4 regions of the Sphingobium sp. CFD-1 genome follow, and region 2 is predicted to be linked to each of the others. Evidence: riboswitches for the same ligand, from Rfam matches in the RefSeq annotation. Region 2 holds a riboswitch; each other region holds the start of a gene.

The links. A riboswitch is a leader RNA that binds a small molecule or an ion and turns the genes downstream of it on or off. The one in region 2 is predicted to bind cobalamin.
Region 1: it holds a riboswitch for cobalamin, as region 2 does, so the genes downstream of both, LDB26_RS16405 (CbtB domain-containing protein) here and LDB26_RS07225 (adenosylcobinamide-GDP ribazoletransferase) in region 2, are expected to answer to the same signal.
Region 3: it holds a riboswitch for cobalamin, as region 2 does, so the genes downstream of both, LDB26_RS09130 (TonB-dependent receptor domain-containing protein) here and LDB26_RS07225 (adenosylcobinamide-GDP ribazoletransferase) in region 2, are expected to answer to the same signal.
Region 4: it holds a riboswitch for cobalamin, as region 2 does, so the genes downstream of both, cobW (cobalamin biosynthesis protein CobW) here and LDB26_RS07225 (adenosylcobinamide-GDP ribazoletransferase) in region 2, are expected to answer to the same signal.

Annotation. Positions count from the first base shown of each region.
Region 1 is NZ_CP084398.1:3,260,047-3,265,550, forward strand. Features, by position in the region: gene cobW (cobalamin biosynthesis protein CobW) at 1-310, opposite strand, end outside; gene LDB26_RS16395 (TonB-dependent receptor plug domain-containing protein) at 521-2,497, opposite strand; cobalamin riboswitch at 2,685-2,936, opposite strand; gene LDB26_RS16400 (histidine phosphatase family protein) at 3,019-3,528, opposite strand; cobalamin riboswitch at 3,589-3,752, shown strand; gene LDB26_RS16405 (CbtB domain-containing protein) at 3,784-4,011, shown strand; gene LDB26_RS16410 (hypothetical protein) at 4,056-4,268, opposite strand; gene LDB26_RS16415 (CbtA family protein) at 4,179-4,862, shown strand; gene LDB26_RS16420 (SDR family NAD(P)-dependent oxidoreductase) at 5,266-5,504, shown strand, end outside.
Region 2 is NZ_CP084398.1:1,389,897-1,395,400, forward strand. Features, by position in the region: gene LDB26_RS07220 (aminotransferase class I/II-fold pyridoxal phosphate-dependent enzyme) at 1-918, opposite strand, end outside; gene LDB26_RS07225 (adenosylcobinamide-GDP ribazoletransferase) at 915-1,643, opposite strand; cobalamin riboswitch at 1,865-2,052, opposite strand; gene LDB26_RS07230 (formylglycine-generating enzyme family protein) at 2,108-3,055, opposite strand; gene LDB26_RS07235 (arylsulfatase) at 3,052-4,695, opposite strand; gene LDB26_RS07240 (TauD/TfdA family dioxygenase) at 4,827-5,504, opposite strand, start outside.
Region 3 is NZ_CP084398.1:1,788,230-1,793,733, forward strand. Features, by position in the region: gene trbG (P-type conjugative transfer protein TrbG) at 1-471, shown strand, start outside; gene LDB26_RS09120 (TrbI/VirB10 family protein) at 519-1,616, shown strand; gene LDB26_RS09125 (DUF2274 domain-containing protein) at 1,619-1,840, shown strand; cobalamin riboswitch at 1,958-2,175, shown strand; gene LDB26_RS09130 (TonB-dependent receptor domain-containing protein) at 2,349-5,504, shown strand, end outside.
Region 4 is NZ_CP084398.1:3,776,163-3,781,666, forward strand. Features, by position in the region: gene LDB26_RS18935 (peptidase) at 1-1,091, shown strand, start outside; gene LDB26_RS18940 (HoxN/HupN/NixA family nickel/cobalt transporter) at 1,088-2,128, shown strand; cobalamin riboswitch at 2,669-2,895, shown strand; gene cobW (cobalamin biosynthesis protein CobW) at 3,078-4,130, shown strand; gene cobN (cobaltochelatase subunit CobN) at 4,140-5,504, shown strand, end outside.

The DNA.
Region 1 (5,504 bases), 1.9 Mb from region 2:
CGAGACCCGATGTTTCGATGATGATATGTTCGGGCGGGCTGGGCCGGTCGAGCAGCTTTTGCATGGTCGGAAGAAAATCGTCGGCGACGGTGCAGCAGATGCAGCCATTGGCCAGTTCCACGATGTCGTCTTCGGGGCAGGCTTCCTCATTGCAGCCGCGCAGCAATTCGCCATCGACCCCGACATCGCCAAACTCATTGACGATCAGCGCCAGCCTGCGGCCCTTCGCATTCTGGAGGAGATGGTGGATGAGCGTGGTCTTGCCCGCGCCCAGAAAACCGGTGATCACCGTGGTGGGTATCTTGCTCAAGCATTCGCTCCTTGTTGGATGGGGGCATGGGTGACGGTGGATTTGCCGCTCGCGTCTCCTCCTGCCGCGCTCGGCCCGGGAATTGCGCCCGGCCTTGCGAACGCCATCCCTGTGACAAAGGTTACCGCAGCGGGAAGTGGCGGGACGCCGCTGCCCCGCAATAAGCGGGACCAGCGATGGAGGAAGAGAAACGAGCGGAGCATTACAGCGTCAGAAACTCAGGCCGTAACTGACCCGGAGCGTCCGGGGCACGCCGCGCAGGAAATAAAGAAAGCGCCCGCCCGCATCGGCGGGAGCCGATCCCAAACCGCGCGTCGCATATTCTTTGCCGGTGGCGTTTTCCACATTCACGCCGAAGCGATGCCGCCGCGCCGCGCCGTCGACATAAAGATGCGCGCCGATGTCGAGGGTCGTGTAATTGCCATAGTTCTGGCGCGGGAAGCCAAAGGGCGAGGAATAGGCGTCGCCGACCCAGTTCACCGCGACATTGGCACCGAAGGGCAAGTCTTCCGGCGCATAGGCAATAGCGCCCTTGGCATATTGCCGGGGCGTTCTGTCGCGCTGGGTTGTCGAACCTCCGTCGCGAGCCCGGGTATAGGTATAGCTCGCATTGATATGCCAGGCCTGCGCCAGCGTCGCGTCGATCTGGAACTCGGCGCCGCGCACCTTCACGCGGGTATCGACATTGATGAACGTGCCATTGGGAAAGGCTGGATCACCATAATATGTGTCGATGAGGTTGGTGATCCTGCGCTGGAAATAGGTCGTCTTCCAGTTGAGCGCACCACCCGCCAGCGGAAAAACTCCACCTACGGTCAGATTGATGTTCAGGCTCTGCTCCGGCCTCAGGTTCGGATTGCCGATCTCACAGCACGGGTCGATGCCATAGAGCGACGATGCATCAGGCAGGATGAAGGATGTGCCGCCAATGCCCTCGACATAGAGGGTGTCGCTGATGTCGAAACGGCCGCTGACGTTCCAGATCGTCTTCTTCGCACCGCCGCTTTCATTATAGCGCGCTCCAGCCGCGATCCGGCCTCGGTCACTGATTTCATCGGTGGTACGGACCTGAAGGATGCCGGCATGCACCTGTTCGCTGATCTTGCCGATCAGCAACACGTCGTCGCGGCCGTTGAAATTCTGGAAATCATAGCCGATCAGATATTCAAGGCCGCGGTGCGGATGCAGTTTTACGACCGCGCTGCCGCCATAGTCCTGATAGCCCCAGAAGGTGCCAGCCGGATAAACCACGATCGGCGGTCCGGCTGGAATAGGATTGAGTATCTGGACATAGGCCGTCTTCCAGTCGTGAAAATAGCCCTTGAGGAAGAACTGGATCGTGTCGCTTCCGGTATAATCGAGGCGAGCGCTCGCAATCTCTTCATTGCGGTCGTTGCGGCTTGTGTTGACGCGCGAGGCGCTCAGATTGTCGAGTTTCGCTTCCGTGTGCTGATATTGCAGGTTGAGACGCAGGTCTGGCGTGAAATCGAACTGATATTTGCCGCCTACCGACCACAGGCGATAGCCGCGCTTCCGGTCGGTCGCGCTGGGCTGCATGACGCTGTAGGGGCGATACCCTTCCGCCTGGTTGCGGGAGGCATAGACCACGAACTTGTGATCGCCGATGCTGCCCCGCGCATAGCCGTCGAGATTGACGCCGGAGCGACTGTCGACGCTGCCATTCACCTGTCCGTTGAAGGAATCGGTGAAGCTGCGCGTCACGACATTGATGACACCAGCCGCCGCCTGCGTGCCGTAGAAGAGGCTCTCGCCACCCTTCAGCACCTCGATGCGCTCGATCATGCTGGCGGGCAGCGTGTCGTTGGGCGAGGTGCTGCCATAAAGCCGGTTGTTCAGGCGGATGCCGTCGGCCGTCCACAGCACGTCCTGCGTGCGCGACCCCTGGAGTGAGATATCGACATAGCTGAACGGCCCGGAACCCGGCATGATATAGAGACCCGGCACCGTCTGCAGCGCGCGCGCAACATCGACATATCCGCCGTCGCGCACCTGCTTGTCCGTAACAGTCTCGATATCGCTGCCATAGCGGGACAGTTGCTGGGGCAGCAGCTCTTCCAGGCTCTTGCCAGTAACGACGATGCCGTCCGCATCGTCGCTGGTTTCGGCCTGCGCCGGTGTCGCGGTGAAAGAAAGAACGGCGGCAAAAGCCAGCCGCGATAGGATGATATGGTTCAAGACAGTCCCCCGTCGGCGTCCAATCGACGTTGGACAGGGGCGTGCCGTTCACGAACGGTCGGCACGCGCGGCGACCGGACGCCAATGGGCGGCCGACGCACGTCTCCGATGCGGCCCCTGCCGCGCGTTCGTCGCTCAGACGGAGTTCACCGTGCCACGGCCATCCCCTGGGCCAGGGCAAGAGCGACCAGACGCCGGCAGGTCTCCTGGCTCATGGGTCATCGCTTGATGCACGGCCTTCCCAGGCCTCGCATGACTTAGCGTCCGGCCCAGTGGCTGGCGGTTCGGGTCGTTATGTCCGTCCGCACATGTACATCGCACTCGCCACTTACAGTTGCAGGGACAGCCGCGGCATTGGATGGATGCATCCATCCGCACCGCATTCCCTTTTAAGGCCTCTCACAAGGCCACCAGCGCGATCATTGTCCCCGATTCCAGCCGGAGCCTTCCGCAAGGACGCGCAGCCAATATGCCAGATGCAGGCGGATCGCAAGCGCCACGGATACGGACAGTCAAAGGGGGCGGAGTGCCTGAAGCCGCCAGCCACGGTTGAACGACAGGGTGACACTGGAAAGCGGCGCGATGTCTATTCGCAATAATGCCTGCTGCGGCAGGTCGAGCGCAACGCCGATCGCGGCCCTGATGACCATGGGATGGGTGATCGCGAGCACATCCCCGTCGATGCCATCCATCCATGCTCCGACCCTCGACAAAAGCATTGCCATCGTTTCGCCGCCCGGCGCGCCGGGTGCCGGATCGGCAAGCCAGCGAGCGAAGGCGCCTGGATCACGCGCGTGAATGTCCGCGAAGCTGCGTCCCGCCCAGTCGCCATGATCGATGTCCCGCAGTGCCGGCTCGACCTGCGCGGCCACTCCCAAAAGATCGGCCGTCTGTTGCGCCGCAGCCATCGGACTCGTGACGATAGTCCTGGGGGTTGGGCGGGGCAGGCGCAATCCAGCGGTCGCGCGCGATCCTCCTTCATCGACGGCTTCGCCGGGCGCCGGAAAACCGCCTTCGCGCATAGATGGCGTCGCCGCGTGGCAGAGCAGGTTCAGGCGCTTGATCAGTCGATCCTCCCGGGAGACGTTGACGCTGCGCCCGGTTCCATCCTATGTCGTGCGGGCAAGGTCGAGGAAGAAGCCGGTGAGATTCCGGCACGGTCGCGCCACTGTTATCGTCCGCTGCCTATCTCTGTCGAGAGGGGGCGGGTGAAAGTCAGACCTTCCTCGGGCGAACGGACACCGGCGGGACGCGAAAATCCCGAAAGGAGCATCATCATGGCCACCACGACGCTATTTGCCGAAGACATCTTCATCCCCCTGCAGGGCGGCAGCACCATACCACTGCGCGAAATCCTGCCCTGGGCGATATTCGGTACGCTGCTGGCGCTGATCTTCCTCTATTTCGTCAGCACCGAACAAGGCGCCTTTTCGTTGTTCAAGGGTATGTATGTGCACGAATTCGTGCATGACGGTCGGCATCTTTTGGGCTTCCCCTGCCACTAGAGCGGTTTGCGATCCGACTGCATCAGATCGGCCGCATCTATTCCCTATTTTACCGCGATTTCCCGATCAGCGATCGATTCCGATCGCCTGGGCATCGCTTTGAGGCGGAATTCGTCATGAGCAGAAGCCTTCTCATCCGCGGCATGATCGCGGGAATCATCGCAGCCGTGCTTGTCACCCTGTTCGCCCGCGCCTTCGCTGAGCCATCGATCGATCTGGCCATAGGGTTCGCAACTGCCCACGAACATATGGCGCATGCGGACATGGCGAGCATGAGCGTGCCGGAAGAAGCTGAGTTGGTCAGCCGCGCGACACAGAAAGGCCTGGGCCTCCTGACGGCGATAACGCTTTACGGCGCGGCAGTAGGGGGTATTTTCTCACTCGTCTTCGCTGCCGCCTACGGCCGTATCGGCATGATCGGGCCACGCACCCTGTCCCTGTTGCTCGCCATCGCGGCATTTTTTGCCGTCGCCCTGGTGCCCGCGCTCAAATATCCACCGACGCCGCCAGCGGTGGGCCTGCATGAAACGGTCGGCTTTCGTACCGCAGCTTTTTTTGCAGCAATCGGACTGTCGTTGGCAGCTCTCGCCATCGCCTTCAGCCTTGGGCGTGGCCTTGCCGAAAAATTCGGAGGCTTCAACGGCAGCATCGGCGCCGTCGTCATTTATATCGTGACGGTTTTCATAGCCCAGGCCGTTTTGCCGGAGATCAACGAGGTGCCCAATGATTTCCCGGCGACCGTGCTATGGGACTTTCGGGTCGCCTCCATAGCCATGCAAGGGGTTCTTTGGTCGATCATCGGGGTGGGCTTTGGCATGATGGCGGAATCTGTGCTGCGGAAAGAACAATGACCCGCGGCGGCCATCAAGGCCCATTCTTCCGCCTTTGATCCCGAAGGCCATATCCAGCATCCGCGCCCGGCAGTTCGACGAGCCGGGTCCGGCATGTCATGCCGCATCCAGCGCAAGGTCATGGGAGCATCTGCTGCCTGTTCGCAGCATCCGGTCAGCGACCGCACGGCATTTCATAAATGCGATACTCAGAAAGCAAAAATACCACCAATATGCACTATTGAGTATGTTGCAGATTATCTTCATACTTCCCCAAAGCCATGCCGCGACCTTTTACTGGCATGATCGGCAGGGGCATCGACCATATTGAATGACGATCCGAACACGGACGGCTGGTGGATGTCGGTAAAGCAAAGGAACACCGCGCAAAAGGCGATCTGCAAGTGGACTGGAGAGGAAAAGCATGAACCGTTTGGCAAACAAGGTGGCGGTCGTCACCGGATCGGGCGGCATCGGTGAGGCCAGCGCCCGGCGTCTTGCGGCCGAGGGCGCTCAAGTCGTCATAGGCGACGTCAACACCGCCAGCGCGAACAAGGTCGCCCAAAGCATTGTTGCAGATGGCGGCAAGGCAACCGCGCTCCACCTTGATCTTGCCGAGGAATCGAGCATCATCGCCTTCTTCGCCGCGATTGAGGCTGAGCA
Region 2 (5,504 bases):
GAGCCAGCGCGGATTATGATCGAAGGGCCGCGTCAGGATCGCCCGCTGTGCAAGGCGCTCAAATAATGCCATCGCATCGTCCGTCGCGATCAGCGTGAAAAGAGGACATGCGCCCATCGGCCGATAGCCGCAGCCGATCAATATTTCGTCCAGCCGCAGCCTTTCGCGGCGCAGGCGATTCCGCGTTGCGGCAATCCACTCATGATCGGCATAAGCGGCCGCGCCAATGGCGATGGCTGCGGCGGAAATGGGCCACGCACCAAGCTTTCGTCGCATCTGATCGACGATGGCTTCGGGCCCTAGCAGGAACCCCAGCCGCAGGCCTGCCAGCCCAAAGAATTTGCCGAAGGATCGAAAGATCAGCAATCGACGATGGTCGGCAATGTCGGGGGCCAGACTGTGCGTCGGATCGCTGTCGGCGAAGGCTTCGTCGACGATCAGCCATCCCTCTTCCGCGCGATTGTCTGCAAGGGCGAGCAGTGCATCGCGCGTCCAGTGGCGCCCATCAGGATTGTTGGGATTGGCAAGGATGAGGACGCCGCTTTCGGGATTGGACGGCGAGGCCGAGGAAATGGTGGACGATACTGGAAACATCTCTTCATGCGTGCGGTAGGTGGGGGCGAGATATTGCGCTTCCGGGCCGAGCAGGCTGCTCACGATACGCAGGCCCGTTTCGGTTCCGGGAAGCGCGCAAAGATGTCTGGGGTCCACGCCGAAATAGAGTGCGGCGGTTCTTTCCATCTCCAGCAGGTTGGCTTCGCAAGGAAGGCGGCGCCAATCGATCTCCATATCGTCCGGAACTGGCCATGCATGGGGATTGATGCCGGTCGACAGATCGATCCATGGCTGGCGACCTTCGCCGAACCGCGCTCGCGCCGCGGCCAGGCCGCCGCCATGCCATGTCCATCGATTCTTCATGACAGTTTCGATCCCACGATCAGGGTCATCAGAAGCGCGGTTTCAATCAATTCGATGCCGGCGCCATGGCCATCGCCGGAAATACCTCCGATCTGGCGCTTGATCCAGCAACCCCAGAGCGGGATGAAGACGGCGCCGGCGAGCAGGACGGGGAAGCGAAGGGATGCCAACAGCGCCACGCTTGACCATGCGAATATATCGAACGGGCGAATGGCTCCGCGAAATCGGGATGCCAGGCCCTCGTGAAGGGGAGGCAACCAAATCGTCCAGATCAGGGGACCGATGCGGGCGATGAAGGGAATGCAGATAAGTGTCATCAAGTTAATGACGCTCGCTTGCTGTAAAAGAGCGTGGATCAGCACCAGTTTGCTCAGCAGCAAAAGGCCTATGGCGATGACGCCGAAACTGCCGATATGAGGATCGCCCAGGACCGCCAGCATCCTGTCGCGATTTCCATGCGCCGCGCCACGCGCATCGACGATGTCGGCCAGTCCATCCAGATGGAGCCCGCCCGTCACCATGGCCCACAGAAGCAATCCGGAAAGCGCCCCGATCCATGGATCGATCAGGCTGCCTGCCCAAGCGCCCAGCGCGAGGATCGAACCCAATAGCAGGCCAACTGCGGGGAACCACCGCATGGCCGATGCGAATTCATTCGGCGTGACAGCGATGTGGGGTGCGGGCAGCCTCGTCAGGAATTGCACCGCGATGATGAGGCCTTTCAAGACTGCAATCCTGCAAGTCGGGGGAGGCAGCGGCCCTGTTTCCCCTTATGTTGTGACGGGATGATGATCGGGCTTCTGGATTTCATCGTGAACCTTCCGCAGCAGAAGACGTCCCTGCGGCGGACAGGGCGGGCTTTTCGGCCACGACATGTCCGCCACCTGGCGGTCTGGACTGTCGCTACGCGGGGGTGATCCCGTTCGCCCGGCACACCCTGTCCGCACGAAGAACGACTGCGGCGGGCCGGTCTCCTGGCTTGCGGGTCAGGGCCGGATGCGCCGCCTTCTCAGAATCCTGTGATCCCAATGGCTAGTGGCGCGCGGCTATCCGCTCACAGTTGCAGGGGCAGCTGAGGTTCCTCACCTCATTCCCGTATATCCCTTTTGGGGAACCTGTCGCGCGGCGCGAAATAGGAAAGTTAGGCTCCCGCGTCAATCGAGGCTCTCGCTCGAGAACCGACCCCTTGTTATCCAGCCGGGGCGGCGCGCTTGAGATCGACCGTGCGGAAGCCCAGATGCGACGCGGCGGAAAGCTCGTCCTGCGCGTGGCGGGCAGCGGGGCGGTAGCGGGCGCAATAATTGGGCGCACACAGAAAGGAACCGCCCTTTATGACCCGAACGCGGGCGTCGGGCTGGTCGGAGTCGAAGCTGGGATTTCCCGGCGCGCCTTCACCAATCAGCACGGGTTGATGGCTCGGCAGATACCAGCTTTGCGTCCATTCCCATGCATTGCCGATCATATCCCGCAGGCCGAAACCGTTGGCCCGGTAGCATCCGACCGGCGCGAGGCCGCGATGCCCGTCGAGGCCGGTGTTGGAGGCCGGAAATTCGCCCTGCCAGCTATTGGCGGCTTCGGGGCCGGGCTGTTCCCATCCGCTTGACTGTCCGCCATTGGCCGCGCGTTCGAACTGCTCTTCGGTGGGAAGCGAGCGTCCCGCCCAGCGGGCATAGGCGATTGCATCGGCATAGGCGACCTGCACCACCGGATAGTCGTTCCGTCCGGCAAGGTCACTTCCCGGTCCTTCGGGATGCCTCCAGTCGGCGCCTTTGACAATCCGCCACCATTGCTGGGGCGCGACCGGCCGTTCGCCCGGGCCGGGCGGTTGGAAGACAATAGAATCCCCCAACCCCTCGGCGACGGTTCGATAGCCCGTTTCCAGAACGAAGCGGGCGAATTGGGCGTTGGTGACTTCGTGCCGGTCGATCCAGAAACCGGGCACGTTCGCTTCATAGGCGGGGCGTTCCTCTGGGTAGCCCCGGTCATCCCCGATCTGCGCCTTGCCCGCTGGCACCCACGCCATGTCGTCGCTCTGGGTAGCGCACTGCGTGCCATAGGCTGGCTGGTCGATGGCCGCTGTCGAAAGGGGCAGCAGCGCCAATAAGGCGGCCGGGCCAAGTCTATGCGCGATACTCATGGTTGATAGATCCGTTGATCGGGCAGGATAACGCCGACATCCTTCGCATAGGCATCCCAGGCCGCGATCAGTTGCCGTTTGCGGTCGGGATGTTCCAGCGACAGGTCATGCGTTTCACCGGGATCTTCGGCCAGATTGAACAGCCGCCACTCTCCATCGCCGATGTCGGTGATTTTCCAGTCGCCCTGCCGCAGCGCGCGCGAGCCGAACAGTTCGGTCCCGATGCTGTCGCCCGGCGCATAGACCCGGTCGGCCGTTTCGCTCAGATAGGGCACCCAGCTCTTGCCGCGTATCGGCTCCACCTGCCGTCCGGCGAAGCTGCCCTGTGGATCGGGAACATGGGCAAGGTTCAGAAAGGTGGGCACCACATCCGCGACAGAGAGGAAAGCGTTGGCGATGCCCTGGCGCTTGAACCCCTTGTAGTTGATGAACGAAACCGTGCGCGTGCCGCCTTCCGCGGCATAGGCTTTCACCAGCCAGGAGGGCGCTGTTCCCGCCTGCGCCCAGCCGGGACCGTAGCCGACATAGCTGGTCGCCGCGCCGCGATTGTCGAAGCTGTTATCGGCTCCGGCCGCCAGCTTGCCGATCCCCGCCATTTCCGTCGCGGTCAGGTCCATCCCTTCCGCGCCATTGTCCGCCAGGAACAGGATGACGGTATTGTCATACTGGCCGGTGCGTTTCAGCTCCGCGATGACCCGTCCGACATTCTGGTCCAGCCGGTCGACCATCGCCGCATAGATTTCCATATCGCGCGATGCCACGCGCTTCTGCTCGGCCGTCAGGGAATCCCATCCGCCTTTACGCAGCACAGGCTCATGCGCGGCCACTGCCGGATCTAGCAGACCCAATTCTGCTTGCCGCTTCAAGCGTTGCGCGCGCAGCACTTCGAAGCCTGCATCATAACGGCCGCGATATTTGGCGATGTCTTCCTTGGGCGCCTGCAATGGCCAGTGCGGTGCGGTGAACGCAAGATAGGCGAAGAACGGCTTTTTCCCTTCCGTGCCCTTACCGCTGGTCTTCAGTTCCTCAATGAGCTTGGTCGCGAAATAGTCGGATGAATAGAAGCCGTCGGGCAGAGCGCTCAGCACCTTGCCGTCCTGGGTATAGGTATATCCCTTGGCGGGATCGGTTGATATTCCCCGGCCGAAATGATTATGGCCGCCCTGCAACAGTGCGAAGCTGTGCTGGAAACCGCGGGCGTGCGGGTCTTGTCCCGGCGTCACGCCCAGATGCCACTTGCCTGACAACAAGGTGCGGTAGCCGTTCGCCGACAGAAGCTCGGCGAGGGAGGCCACCTGCGGCCGCAAATAGCCCTCATGGCCCGGCTGGCCCTTCTGGTTGGGTGCCAGCAACTCGGCCATCGATCCGAGACCGGCGCGATGGTTGTCGGTGCCCGACAGCAGCATGGAACGCGTCGGCGAACAGGTCGGCGCGGTATGGAAACCGGTCAGCCGCAGCCCGGACGTCGCGATCGCATCCAGGTTCGGCGTCGCTATCTCACCCCCGAATGCTCCGATGTCGGAATAGCCGAGGTCATCGGCGACTATGACGAGGAAATTGGGCCGGCTGGAATTTTCCGCGGCGGCGGGTTGCGTCGCGACGATGGCGGCCAGCGCGGCGAGCAAGAGGCGAACGGACATGCGCTCTCCATTACAAAGGGTGGACCATTACAACGGGTGGACCATTGGAAAAAAGGCGGGCCGCGCCAGATGATGGGAGCGCGGCCCAGTGTATGGCCGGAGGGAGATACTATCCGGCGATGAGGAGGATCTTATTCGGCCGGCACCAGTTCGGGCTGCTGCTCCTTTTTCGTGGTGCGGCTGCGGTTGCCGTCGATCGCCACCGGCACGTCGCCGTTCACGGTAGCGCGGCGCAGGTGCCGGCGCTGGACGCCGAAGTCGGCGATGGCGCGGTGCTGGGTGGCGCGATTGTCCCAGATGGCGACGTCGCCCGCGCGCCAGCGCCAGCGTACCGTGTTCTCCGGCTTGGTGATGTGGTCTTGAAGGATGGAGAACAGCCGCTGCGAATCCGCGCTGTTGAGGCCGGCGAACTGCTTGACGAAATGGCCGAGCAGCAAGGTGCGCTCGCCCGATACCGGATGGACGCGAACGACCGGGTGCTCGGTTTCATAAACGGTCGAAGCGAAAACCTTGCTATATTCCTCCTGCCGCTGCTGGTCCTTGGCGCTCAGCGCATGGGCATAGTCATATTTGTTCGAATGAACCGCCCACAGACCGTCCACCAGCGTCTTGAGCGCTTCGGGCAAATCTTCATAAGCGGTGGCGGTGTTGGCCCACAGCGTATCGCCGCCAGCTTCGGGCACATGAAGCGCGCGGAGGATCGACGCCTTGGGATAGGCATCGACGAAGGTCACGTCCGTATGCCAGCTCGAGGCGGCATAGCCTTCCTTGGAATCCAGTTCGAGCAGATAGCGTGAACCTTCGGCCAC
Region 3 (5,504 bases), 400 kb from region 2:
GTGACGACAAGCCGGCGTACCTATATGATTGAGCTGCGTGCCCGCGAGGCGCTCTATATGCCGTCCGTCGCCTGGGCCTATCCTGCGCAGCCGGCAGGGCAGGGTCAGACCGTTCCCGCCGCGCCGATCATCCCGACTGAGGCGGCGCGCAACTATCGCTACGGCCTGACCGGCGACAATCCGCCGTGGAAGCCCATCTCCGTCTTTGACGACGGCCGCCGCATCTATGTCGTCTTCCCGCGCGGCATCGTGCAGGGCGAGATGCCGCCGATCTTCGTCATCGGCTCCGATGGCGAAACCCAGATCGTCAACAGCCGCATTCACCAGAACATCCTGATCGTGGACCGCCTGTTCGGCGCCGCCGAATTACGCCTTGGCAGTGGCGATCGTCAGCAGACCGTCAGGATCGTCCGCATCGAGCAACGGCAGGCCGCACAGCCCGCAAAGGCGACCGGAGAATCCCCGTCATGACCGAAGACACGACTACTGTAGAAGCCGCACCGGACACCACCGCGCCGATGCGGCTGCGAGCCGAACCGCCCCGCGTCACCCGTCTGTCCCGTAAGACGCTGGCTGGGGTAGGAGCCGTCGCGCTGTTCGGGATCGGCAGTGCGCTGATCTATGCCCTCCAGACCCGCGATATGAGCGGCAGCGGCGAAGAACTCTACTCGACCGAGAATCGTGCAACGGCGGACGGGCTATCCGGCCTGCCGCGCGACTATACCGGCCCCGTCCTGGGGCCGGCCTTGCCCGGCGATCTCGGCGGCCCGATCCTCGACGCGCAGAACAGGGGGCAGCCTGTCACGCCGCCGGTCATGGCGACGCCCGCCGTCGATCCCGCCGAACAGCGCCGCATCGCCGAGGAAGAGGCCGCGCGCGTCAGCCGCGTCTTCTTCCAGACCGCCCCCGGAACAGGGGCTGCAAGCCCGAGTCTCGCCGGCCTTGGTCTGACCGGCCAGCCTGGTGCTGCCGGCACGCAGGACCGGCATACCGCCTTCCTCAATGGCCCGGTGGATCGGCAGACTGTCGCCCTGGACCGCATCATGGCCCCCGCATCACCCTACATCCTTCAGGCCGGAGCCGTGATCCCGGCAGCGATGATTACCGGCATCCGTTCGGACCTTCCCGGCCAGATCACCGCGCAGGTGACGGAGAATGTCTATGACAGTCCGACCGGCAGCCTGCTCCTGATTCCGCAGGGGACGCGCATCATCGGCCAATACGATGCCGGCGTGACCTTCGGCCAGCGTCGTGTCCTTCTCGTCTGGAACCGCCTGATCCTGCCAAACGGCCGCTCGATCGTGCTGGAGCGACAGCCCGGAGCGGACGCCAGCGGCTATGCCGGCCTTGAAGATGGCGTTGACTATCACTGGTGGGATCTGATGAAGGCAGCCGGGCTGTCAACGCTGCTCGGCATCGGCACCGAACTGGCGACCGACGACGAGGACCGGCTGATCCGCGCCATCCGCGACGGGGCGCAGGACACCATCAACCAGGCCGGGCAACAGATCGTCCAGCGCCAGTTGCAGGTCGCCCCGACGCTGACCATCCGACCGGGCTTCCCGGTCAGGGTCATCGTGACGCGGGATCTCGTCCTCGAATCCTACAGGAATTGAACATGGCAAAGCTGAAACTCGGCCCGCTTCCAGACGACAAGCCGGTGAAGTTCACGCTGGAACTGCCGGCGCAGCTTCATCGCGACCTGACCGACTACGCCGAGGTGCTGGCCCGCGAGAGCGGCCAGACCCCCGCCGATCCCGTCAGGCTTGTCGTGCCGATGCTGGAACGGTTCATTGCCACGGATCGGGGATTTGCAAAGGCTCGACGGTCAGCCGGGTAATCGGCTGACGGATTCACCTGATTCCCGACAGAGTATGGCCGCGCCGTGCAATCTGGATCAGTCCCCGCTTGCTTCACACACGGCTTAACCTTACGGCAATCATTAGGTTTGCAATAGTGAGCCTATGATCGCGCCGGTTCCCCGAGAGGGGATTAAAACGGGAACGCGGTGAGGATGGTCCGCCATCCGAATCCGAGGCTGTCCCTGCAACTGTGAGCGGCGAGCGCGATGCACACGGGGTTTCGGCCTCAAGCCACTGAGCGAGAGCTTGGGAAGGCCGTGCATCAAGCCTTGACCCGCAAGCCAGGAGACCTGCCGGCGTCTGGTCGCTCTTGCTTTGGTCCAGGGGATGGCCGGGGCACGGTGTATTCCGTCTGAGCGACGAACGTGCGGCGGGGGCCGCATCGGTCGTGTGACGGGCGCTTGAGGCGTCCGCCCGCTCTCGCGCCCGACCGTTCGTGACGGCACGCCCCCGCCCGACAGGGTTCGGCGCCAGGGGGGCTATGGAGTGAGACTTTCGACGATTTCGCGGTTCGCGCTGACGGTGGGGCTGTCGGCGTGGGGCATACAGGCACAGGCGGCCGACAGTGATCCTGCCCCTTCGGGCGAAGAATCCGGCAAGCCCAAGACGCAACAGGAAATCGTCGTCACGGCCAACAGCCGCGAGGAATTGCGCGACATTCTCTCGCCGGGGGTGGTCTCGGTCGTCTATCCCGACGACACGCGCGGCGAGCACAAGGCGCTGCCCGATCTGCTCGACCAGATTCCCGGCGTCTACGTCCGCCGCGTCGGCGGCACGGGCGGCTATACGACTACGAGCATCCGGGGCAGCGCGCCCAGCCAAGTCAACATTTACATCGACGGCGTGCCGTTCAATCTCTCCAGCGAGACGGCGGCTGATATCTCCACGATCCCGATTTCCAACGTCGAGCGCGTCGAGGTTTATCGCGGCGTCACGCCCGCGCGCTTCTCCGGTGCGCCGCTGGGCGGCGCGATCAACATCGTGACCAAGATGCCGACCGACCTGAGTGGCACCGTGTCAGCCGGTGCGCGGTCCTATGGCGGTCGCCAGTTTTCGGGGAACTTGAGCTTTCCGCTGCTCGGCGGCGGTCTTCTGCTCGGTCTCGACATGGAACGCAGCAAGGGTGAATTCAAATATCCCCTCATCGCCGCGCGCATCCTGGACGGCATCGAATATGGCGACGGAGAATGGAGTGGGGACGGCCTATCCAACACGCCGTGCAGCATCTCTTCCGAATATCAGCCGGTGCGCGCCATCAATCCTGTCTGCCAGTTCCCAACCACGCGGCAGCGGCAGAATAACAGTTTCCAGCGCGACAATGTGATGGTGAAATGGCGCAACGACAATATCACCGCCAAATATTCCTTCACCCATATGGACCGGTACATGCCGGAGATTGTGCCCACTCAATATGGTGGACTTCAGGGCTACAGCCTCATCGATCTCCCGGAATACACATTCCCCCAGGTGAACCTGACCGCAGGCTCGCTCGCCAGTTTGGGCGTTCCCTTCAACAAGCGGCGTCAGCAGAAGCAATATCAGCATGACGGTGCGTTGAACTGGCATGACCGCTTCGGCGACCTCGAACTGGCGCTGAACCTCAACTTCATGGACCAGCGCAAGCGGTTCAACAATTACGACATGGCGGCACCGTTCGGCGTCGGCAGCCGCACGGCGCTGTATCACACCACCCGCTACGGCCTGACCGCCGACGCCAGCTACACGCTCGGCGCGGAGTGGGATGTGACGCAGCTTCTCGAATTGCACGTCCAGCATAATTGGGAGACGATGCGCTACGACGCCGACAACCTCATCAATTCGGTGACAGGCTTACGGCGCGGCGATTATTATCAGCATTACAAGCGTCAGCTCACCAACATCCAGGTTCAGGATACGCTCACATTCCACACGCTGGGCGACCTCCAGGTGGCACCGATCTTCCGGATCGAGAAGCTGACCGGGCCGGTGCTGGGGAGCCAGGACAACCCCTTCGGTCCGTCATCCGGAAATTACGGTTGGAAACCGACATGGAGCGTCAGCGCCAAGAAAAAGGTGGGTTCGGACTGGCTGCTGTTCGCCAGCTACGGCACTTACAACCGCTATCCCAATTTCTATGAAATCTATGGCGACGGCGTCTATATTCAGGCTGGTGCCGACAGCGTCGGCAACACAATGCCGCTGCTGCGCGAACATGGCAGCAACTGGGATGCCGGCCTTGGCTGGAACGGCACGATTGCCGGCGATCTCGCGGGCAGCTTCCGCGCCACCTATTTCCAGCGCCGGACAAAAGATGAAATCACGCTGTTCCTGACGCCCGTGGGCGGGAAATATGTCAATTCCGGCACGACCATCACCAGGGGCGGTGAGTTCGAGGCAAGCCTCAAATGGGGCGACCGCGCCGACCTCCAGCTCGCCGCGACGGTGCAGGAGGGGCACTATGTCAAGGGGACCTATTTCGTCTATCCCGCCATTCCCGTCGCGGAACGTGTTCTGGGCAATCTGCGAACGCTCCAGAACCCCCGCTTCACCGCGAACGCGCGCCTCAATCTGCATTTCCTGGGCGGCGCGCTAACGACATTTGGCGAGGTTCGTCACAGTGGACGTCGCTATATCAGCCAGTCCAGAAGCCCCGGCAGCGATGAGAACAGCTATACCTATGAAGCGCCGCTCACCACCTTTGACGCCGGTGCGCATCTCCGACTGCCGCATGGCCTGACGATATCGGGCGGCGTGTCCGATATTTTCAATGCCGGGCCGAAACAGAAGATGCACATGGTTGGCAGCAACGATGGGCTTCACCCATATAATTACTGGAAGTGCAGCGCTTTGGAGGCGGACGAGACAGGCGACTATTCTTGCTTCGACGACGAAGCAAACCTTGTGCGTCAAAACTACCCACTTGCGTTCAATCCCTACTATCCCCGCCAAGGCCGCACGTTCTACGTGACGATCGCAAAGAGTTTCGGGGCGAAGGATTGGCGGTCCGTTGCCTCTCCTGCCTTGCACGGTAATGGCGGCACGAATTGGACCGGCTTCTATGCGGGCGGTCATGTCGGCCGTGGCTGGGGACGCCGCAACGCCGATGAAATTCTCATCTTCGACAAGCGGCAGAATGGCGTGTTCGGCGGCCAGATCGAAGGGGTAGCTAGGTTCGATGGCGATGGCAACTTCATCGACCGCAACGCCTTCGCTCCCGGGTTTACTGGCGCGGGTGCTGCCTTGGGCAACACGCCGGATGATGGGGTGCGGTCCGACAAGCGCAAGGGCACCGATTACGGGTTCCGCGTCGGCTACGATCATCAGGTGGGAAGCTGGCTGTTCGGTCTGGTGGGCGAATGGGCCGATTTCGATCTTGTCGATAGCGTCTCCGGCTATGCCCTGCTGACGAACATCAGCACGCGGGAAGCACTGCCGCCGACCAGCTACAGCTTCACCCGTCGCCTGAAATCCGGCGTCTCCTTAAGAGCGCGCACCGGCTATTCTTGGCGCAATACGCTTGGCTATGTGACCGCTGGCGTCATCCGCGCCAATATCGATCATAGCTTCGCGACGACCAATACCGTCAACGCCTTCGAGGAAAGCAATGCCGGCAAGCATCGCTGGGGCCATCAATATGGCGGCGGTATCGAGCAACGCATCGCG
Region 4 (5,504 bases), 1.5 Mb from region 2:
CGCCGATTTCCGTCGATCAATGGACCGTCCAGGCCTTTGCCGCCAACCGCCCGCTCTATCGTATCGACTATGCCGACGCCGCGGGCTCGGCGGCCTATATCGCCGGCCAGACCGGAGAAGTCGTCCAGCGAACGACCCGATTTGAGCGGTTCTGGGGCTGGCTGGGCGCCGTGCCGCACTGGCTTTACCCGACGGTGCTTCGCCAGAACCCCGCCGCATGGAGCCAGGTGGTCATCTGGACGTCGCTGATCGGTTGCTTCCTCACCCTCACCGGCATCTGGGTCGGCATCAGCCGGCTAAGGCGGGGCAAGGATGGAACCATCGGCTCGCCCTATCGAGGCCTGTGGTGGTGGCATCATATGGCGGGGCTGGTCTTTGGGGTGTTCGCCCTCACCTGGGTCGGCAGCGGCCTGTTCTCGATGAGCCCCTGGGGCCTGTTCGACAGCGACGCCGGACCTGTCGAGCGTCAGCGCCTTGCGGGACCGATGTGCTGGACCGACATGCGGGCCGCGCTGGCCAATATGAACCAGTTCCCCATCGATACAGTCCGTGTGGAAAGCGCGCCGCTCGGCGGGAAAATGGCGCTTGTCGCCATTGCGGCCGACGGCCGCATGGTGCGGCTGAACAGTTCGGGCAGACCCGCGGTCCTGACGCGGGCCGATGTCGCGGCAGCCTTGCGCAGCGGCCCCCGCGTCGTGTCGCTTGACCTGCTGTCCGAGGGTGACAGCTATTATTACGCCCACAAGGAGCCGGTGCGCTTGCCAGTGTGGCGCGCCGTGCTGGCCGATCCGCAAGCCACACGCCTCTATATCGACGCGGCGTCCGGCGCCTTGCTGCGTGCGGTCGACGGCACGGGCCGTGCCGAACGCTGGCTGTGGAACGCGCCGCACAGCTTCGATCTGCCCGGCCTGCGCCAGAGCCGCTTGCGGTACATCATCATCCTGCCCTTGCTCGCAGCCGTCACACTGGTCTGCGGGACCGGAGCCTGGATGGGCATGCGCAAGCTGGCCCGCGACCTGTGGCGTATTCGGCGCCGTATCCGGCGGCTGTCCCGCCGCTCGTTCTTCCTTCGATCACGGAGCCCGTCATGATCTCATCCGCCGCATCGCTATCCTTGCGCCGACGGATCGGCGCCCTGTTCACGGGATTGATCGCCGCGAACATTGCGGTCTGGGTCTGGGCCTATAGTCTTTTTCACGCGCAGCCCCTGATGTTGGGCACCGCCTTGCTGGCCTGGGGGCTGGGTCTGCGTCACGCGGTCGATGCCGATCATATTGCCGCCATCGACAATGTGACCCGCAAGCTGATGCAGGATGGCCAGCGCCCGGTTGCGGTCGGCTTCTGGTTTGCGATCGGGCATTCGGGGATCATTGCCATAGCGTCAATCGCCATAGCGCTGACGACCAGCGCGCTGGCTGAGTTTGCCGCGTTCAAGGAGATTGGCGGGGTAGTGGCGACCGCAGTTTCCGCGCTATTCCTGTTCACGATTGCAGGCATGAACCTTCTAATCCTGCGCTCCGTTTGGCGTACCTTCGCCCATGTCCGCACTGGCGGCGACTATGTCGAAGACGATCTCGATCTGCTGATGGGGTCGCGCGGATTGCTTGCAAGGCTGTTCAGGCCGATGTTCCGCCTGGTCAACAAAAGCTGGCACATGGCCCCGCTGGGATTTCTGTTCGGGCTCGGATTCGATACCGCCACCGAAGTCGCCATTCTGGGCATGTCGGCCAGCCAGGCCGCCAACGGCCTGTCGATCGGCACGATCTTGGTCCTGCCTGCGCTGTTCGCGGTCGGTATGGCGCTGATCGATACCGCTGACGGCGTGGTGATGCTGGGCGCTTATGAGTGGGCCTTCGTGAAACCGATCCGCAAGCTCTACTACAACATCACCATCACCCTGATCTCGGCCATCGTGGCAATCGTTATCGGCGGAATCGAGACGCTCGCCCTGATCGGCGACAAACTCGGATTGACGGGGTGGCCATGGAACCTTGCCGCGAAATTGGGAGAGAACTTCAACAGCCTCGGCTTCGCCATCATCGGCCTGTTCGTGCTCTGCTGGCTTGCAAGCTTCGCGATCTATCGCTGGAAGCGCTTCGACGAGATCGAGGTTGCGGTCGTTGCCTGACCGTGCCCGTGTGAATCGATGCATCATGCTTCGGTATGACAAGCAGGCTTGCACTGTCTCAATCGATCTCGATGTCCACATGCCGCTGGGACTTCGCGTACACTACGGTGAACGCGATGCAGCGATCCGGATGTTGATGAAGCGCTCTGCCGGAGCTTTCTTAAAGTCGAGCCTGAGCTGCGTTTTTGATCCGGCTTCACGAAAGGTTGCTGAAGCTCTCGCCGACGACATACGCGAACGCCTTTTCCGGATAGCGCACAAGCCCATCAGCCAACGGCAAGTGGAGAATATTCTCGGCATCACATCCCGCGAGCGGATACGGTGGGCCAAAGACGGACGCTTGCCGCGATCGGGGGTCTCCAGGATCAGAAAAGGCACAACCGAGATCTCGCTCTGGACTTATCCATGCGATGCGATCGAGCATCTGGCAGCCCACCCGGCAGAGATACGTCGGTGGCGCGAAGAAGATACAGCAACGACATCAATTGGCTTGGCTCCCATTTTCGGTTAGGGCGGGCGGCGAAGGGTCGGTTGATTCCGCCCTTCGATGATCGCGCCGGTGTCCCGAAAGGGACTTAATCGGGAATGCGGTGAGGAAGCTTGCTTCCAAATCCGCGGCTGTCCCTGCAACTGTAAGCGGATAGCGCGATGCACATGCTCCTGAATGCAGGAGCGGCCACTGGACAGCGTATGCACGCAGTCTGGGAAGGCGTGCATCAAGCTGTGACCCGCGAGCCAGGAGACCTGCCGGCGCACCGGTCGCTCTTGCCTGATCCAGGGGATGGTCACGGCACGGTAACTCTCCGTCTGAGCGACGAAGCTGTGCGGCTGGGGCTGCACGGGTTGCGTGGTCACGGGCGCCTTGTCGCGCCCGCCCGTCGTCGCGCTCCGACCGGATATGTCCGGCAAGCCCCCGCTTTTCTCGCTCCGGCGCGCGGGGAAGTTGACTGTGTCCGACCTGTCCAAGTCCGATGTTTCCAAGGTGCCGGTCACCATCGTTACCGGCTTTCTGGGCGCGGGGAAAACCACGCTCATCAGCCACTTGATCCGCAATGCGGGCCGCCGCAGGTTGGCGGTGGTGGTCAACGAATTCGGCACGCTGGGCGTGGATGGCGACATTCTCCAAGCCTGCGCCATTCCCGATTGCCCGGCTGAAAACATCATCGAACTGGCCAATGGCTGCATCTGCTGCACCGTGGCGGACGATTTCATTCCCACTGTCGAAAAGCTGCTCGCGCTCGATCCGCGCCCGGATCACATCCTGATCGAGACATCGGGCCTGGCGCTCCCCAAGCCGCTGCTCAAGGCGTTCGACTGGCCGGCGATCCGCAGCCGGATCACCGTCGATGGCGTGCTGGCCCTGGCCGATGCCGAGGCTGTCGCTGCCGGTCGGTTTGCACCCGACGTAGCCGCGCTGGATGCGCAGCGCGCCGCCGATCCGAGCGTCGATCATGAGACACCGCTGTCGGAGGTGTTCGAGGATCAACTGGCCTGCGCCGACATGGTTTTGCTCACCAAGGTCGATCTGGCCGGACCCGAAGGCGTGGCTGCCGCGCGCGCCGTAATCCTACGAGAAGCGCCGCGTCCGGTGCCGGTGATCGAACTCACCGAAGGCGTGGTCGATCCGCGTGTGATCCTGGGCCTCGGAGCCGCCGCCGAGGACGATATCGCCGCGCGCCCCTCGCACCACGACGGCGAAGACGAGCATGAGCACGAGGATTTCAACAGCACGGTGATCGCGCTCAGTGAGATCGCCGATCCGGCCGACCTCGTGGACCGGATCGAAACGCTGGCGCGCGATCACCGGATCCTGCGGGTGAAGGGCTATGCCGCCGTGACCGGCAAGCCGATGCGCCTGCTGGTGCAGGCCGTGGGTGCGCGGGTGCGTCATCACTACGATCGCCCGTGGCGGCCGGACGAGCCGCGTCGCACCACGCTGGTCGCCATCGCCGAGCATGACGCTATTGATCATGGCGTCCTGCGCGCGGTGCTGGAAGGCTGAACGCCGCCGATGCACGTCATCTTCCGCGAAACCCATGGGATGGAGGAAACTGCCGTCCCGCAGGATCTGGGGCAGCAGCCTGCGGATCTGGTGGTGCTGTCCTTTTCGGACAGCGACCTGGGAGCATTCGCGGCCGCATGGCACGGCGCGCGCGCAGTCAATGAAGATGTACCCTCGCTCAGGCTCGCCAATCTGTCGGCGCTCATGCATCCCTTGTCGGTCGATACTTATGTCGAGCGCACGCTGTCCGGCGCCAAGGCGATCCTGATACGGCTGATCGGCGGCATGCCTTATTGGAGCTACGGACTGCAGCAGGTCGAGGCGTTGGCCCGCGAGCATCGGATCGCGCTGGCCGTCCTGCCTGGAGACGGTCGGCCCGACGAACGCCTGGATGCGGTATCGACCTTGCCCGTGCCTGTCCTGCGAGAGCTTGCGCGGCTGTGCGATACCGGCGGCGAGCGAGCGGCACGGGCGGCGCTGGTCGAACTGGCGCGGGCCGCGCGGCTGGTCGATTTGCCCGCGTCGGCCAGCGAAGCATTGCCGGAAGCGGGCGGCTGGCATCCCGAACATGGCGTCGTCTGCCCGGAAGCCTTCGCGCGCGATTCGGGCCGGCCCCTCGTATTGCTGGTATTCTATCGCTCCTACCTGGCGGCCCACGATCTGGACCCCTTCGCCGCCCTTCACGCCGCGTTCGAGCAGCGGGGGTTCGACACATTGTCGATTTTCGTCCCGTCGCTGAAGGCGCCTCTGGTGCGCGGCCAGGTCGATCATTGGGTCCGTGCCCTTGCTCCGGTCGCCATCATCAACGCCACCGCCTTCTCTGCCCGCGGCGATGGGATCGACACGCCGCTCGACGGCGCGGGCGTGCCCGTGTTCCAACTGGCGCTCGCCACATCGGGCCGCGCCGCCTGGGCAGGCGCAGCGCGTGGGCTGTCGCCCGCCGATCTCGCGATGCATGTCGTGTTGCCCGAACTGGATGGCCGCGTCTTTGCCGGTGTCGCCAGTTTCAAGGAAGCGGGGACGCGCGATCCCGCGCTGGAATTTTCCCGCAGCCTCCATCGCGCCGATCCGCAGCGGATCGAGGCGATCGTCGCCCGCGTGGCCGGCTGGACCGCGCTGGCCCGAAAGCCTCTTGGCGATCGGCGCGTGGCGCTTGCCCTCTCCACATATCCCGGCAAGGCCTACCAGATGGCCCATGCCGTGGGGCTGGACACTTTTGCCTCCACCGAGGCGATCCTGGCCGACCTTGCGCAGGCGGGATACCAGGTGCTTCCCCGCGCGGATTTGCCGACAGCGCTCCAGTGCGAGCACTTGCGCTGGCCTCTAGCCGACTATCGTAGGGCGCTGGCTGCCTTGCCCGAGGGGCTGCGCGCC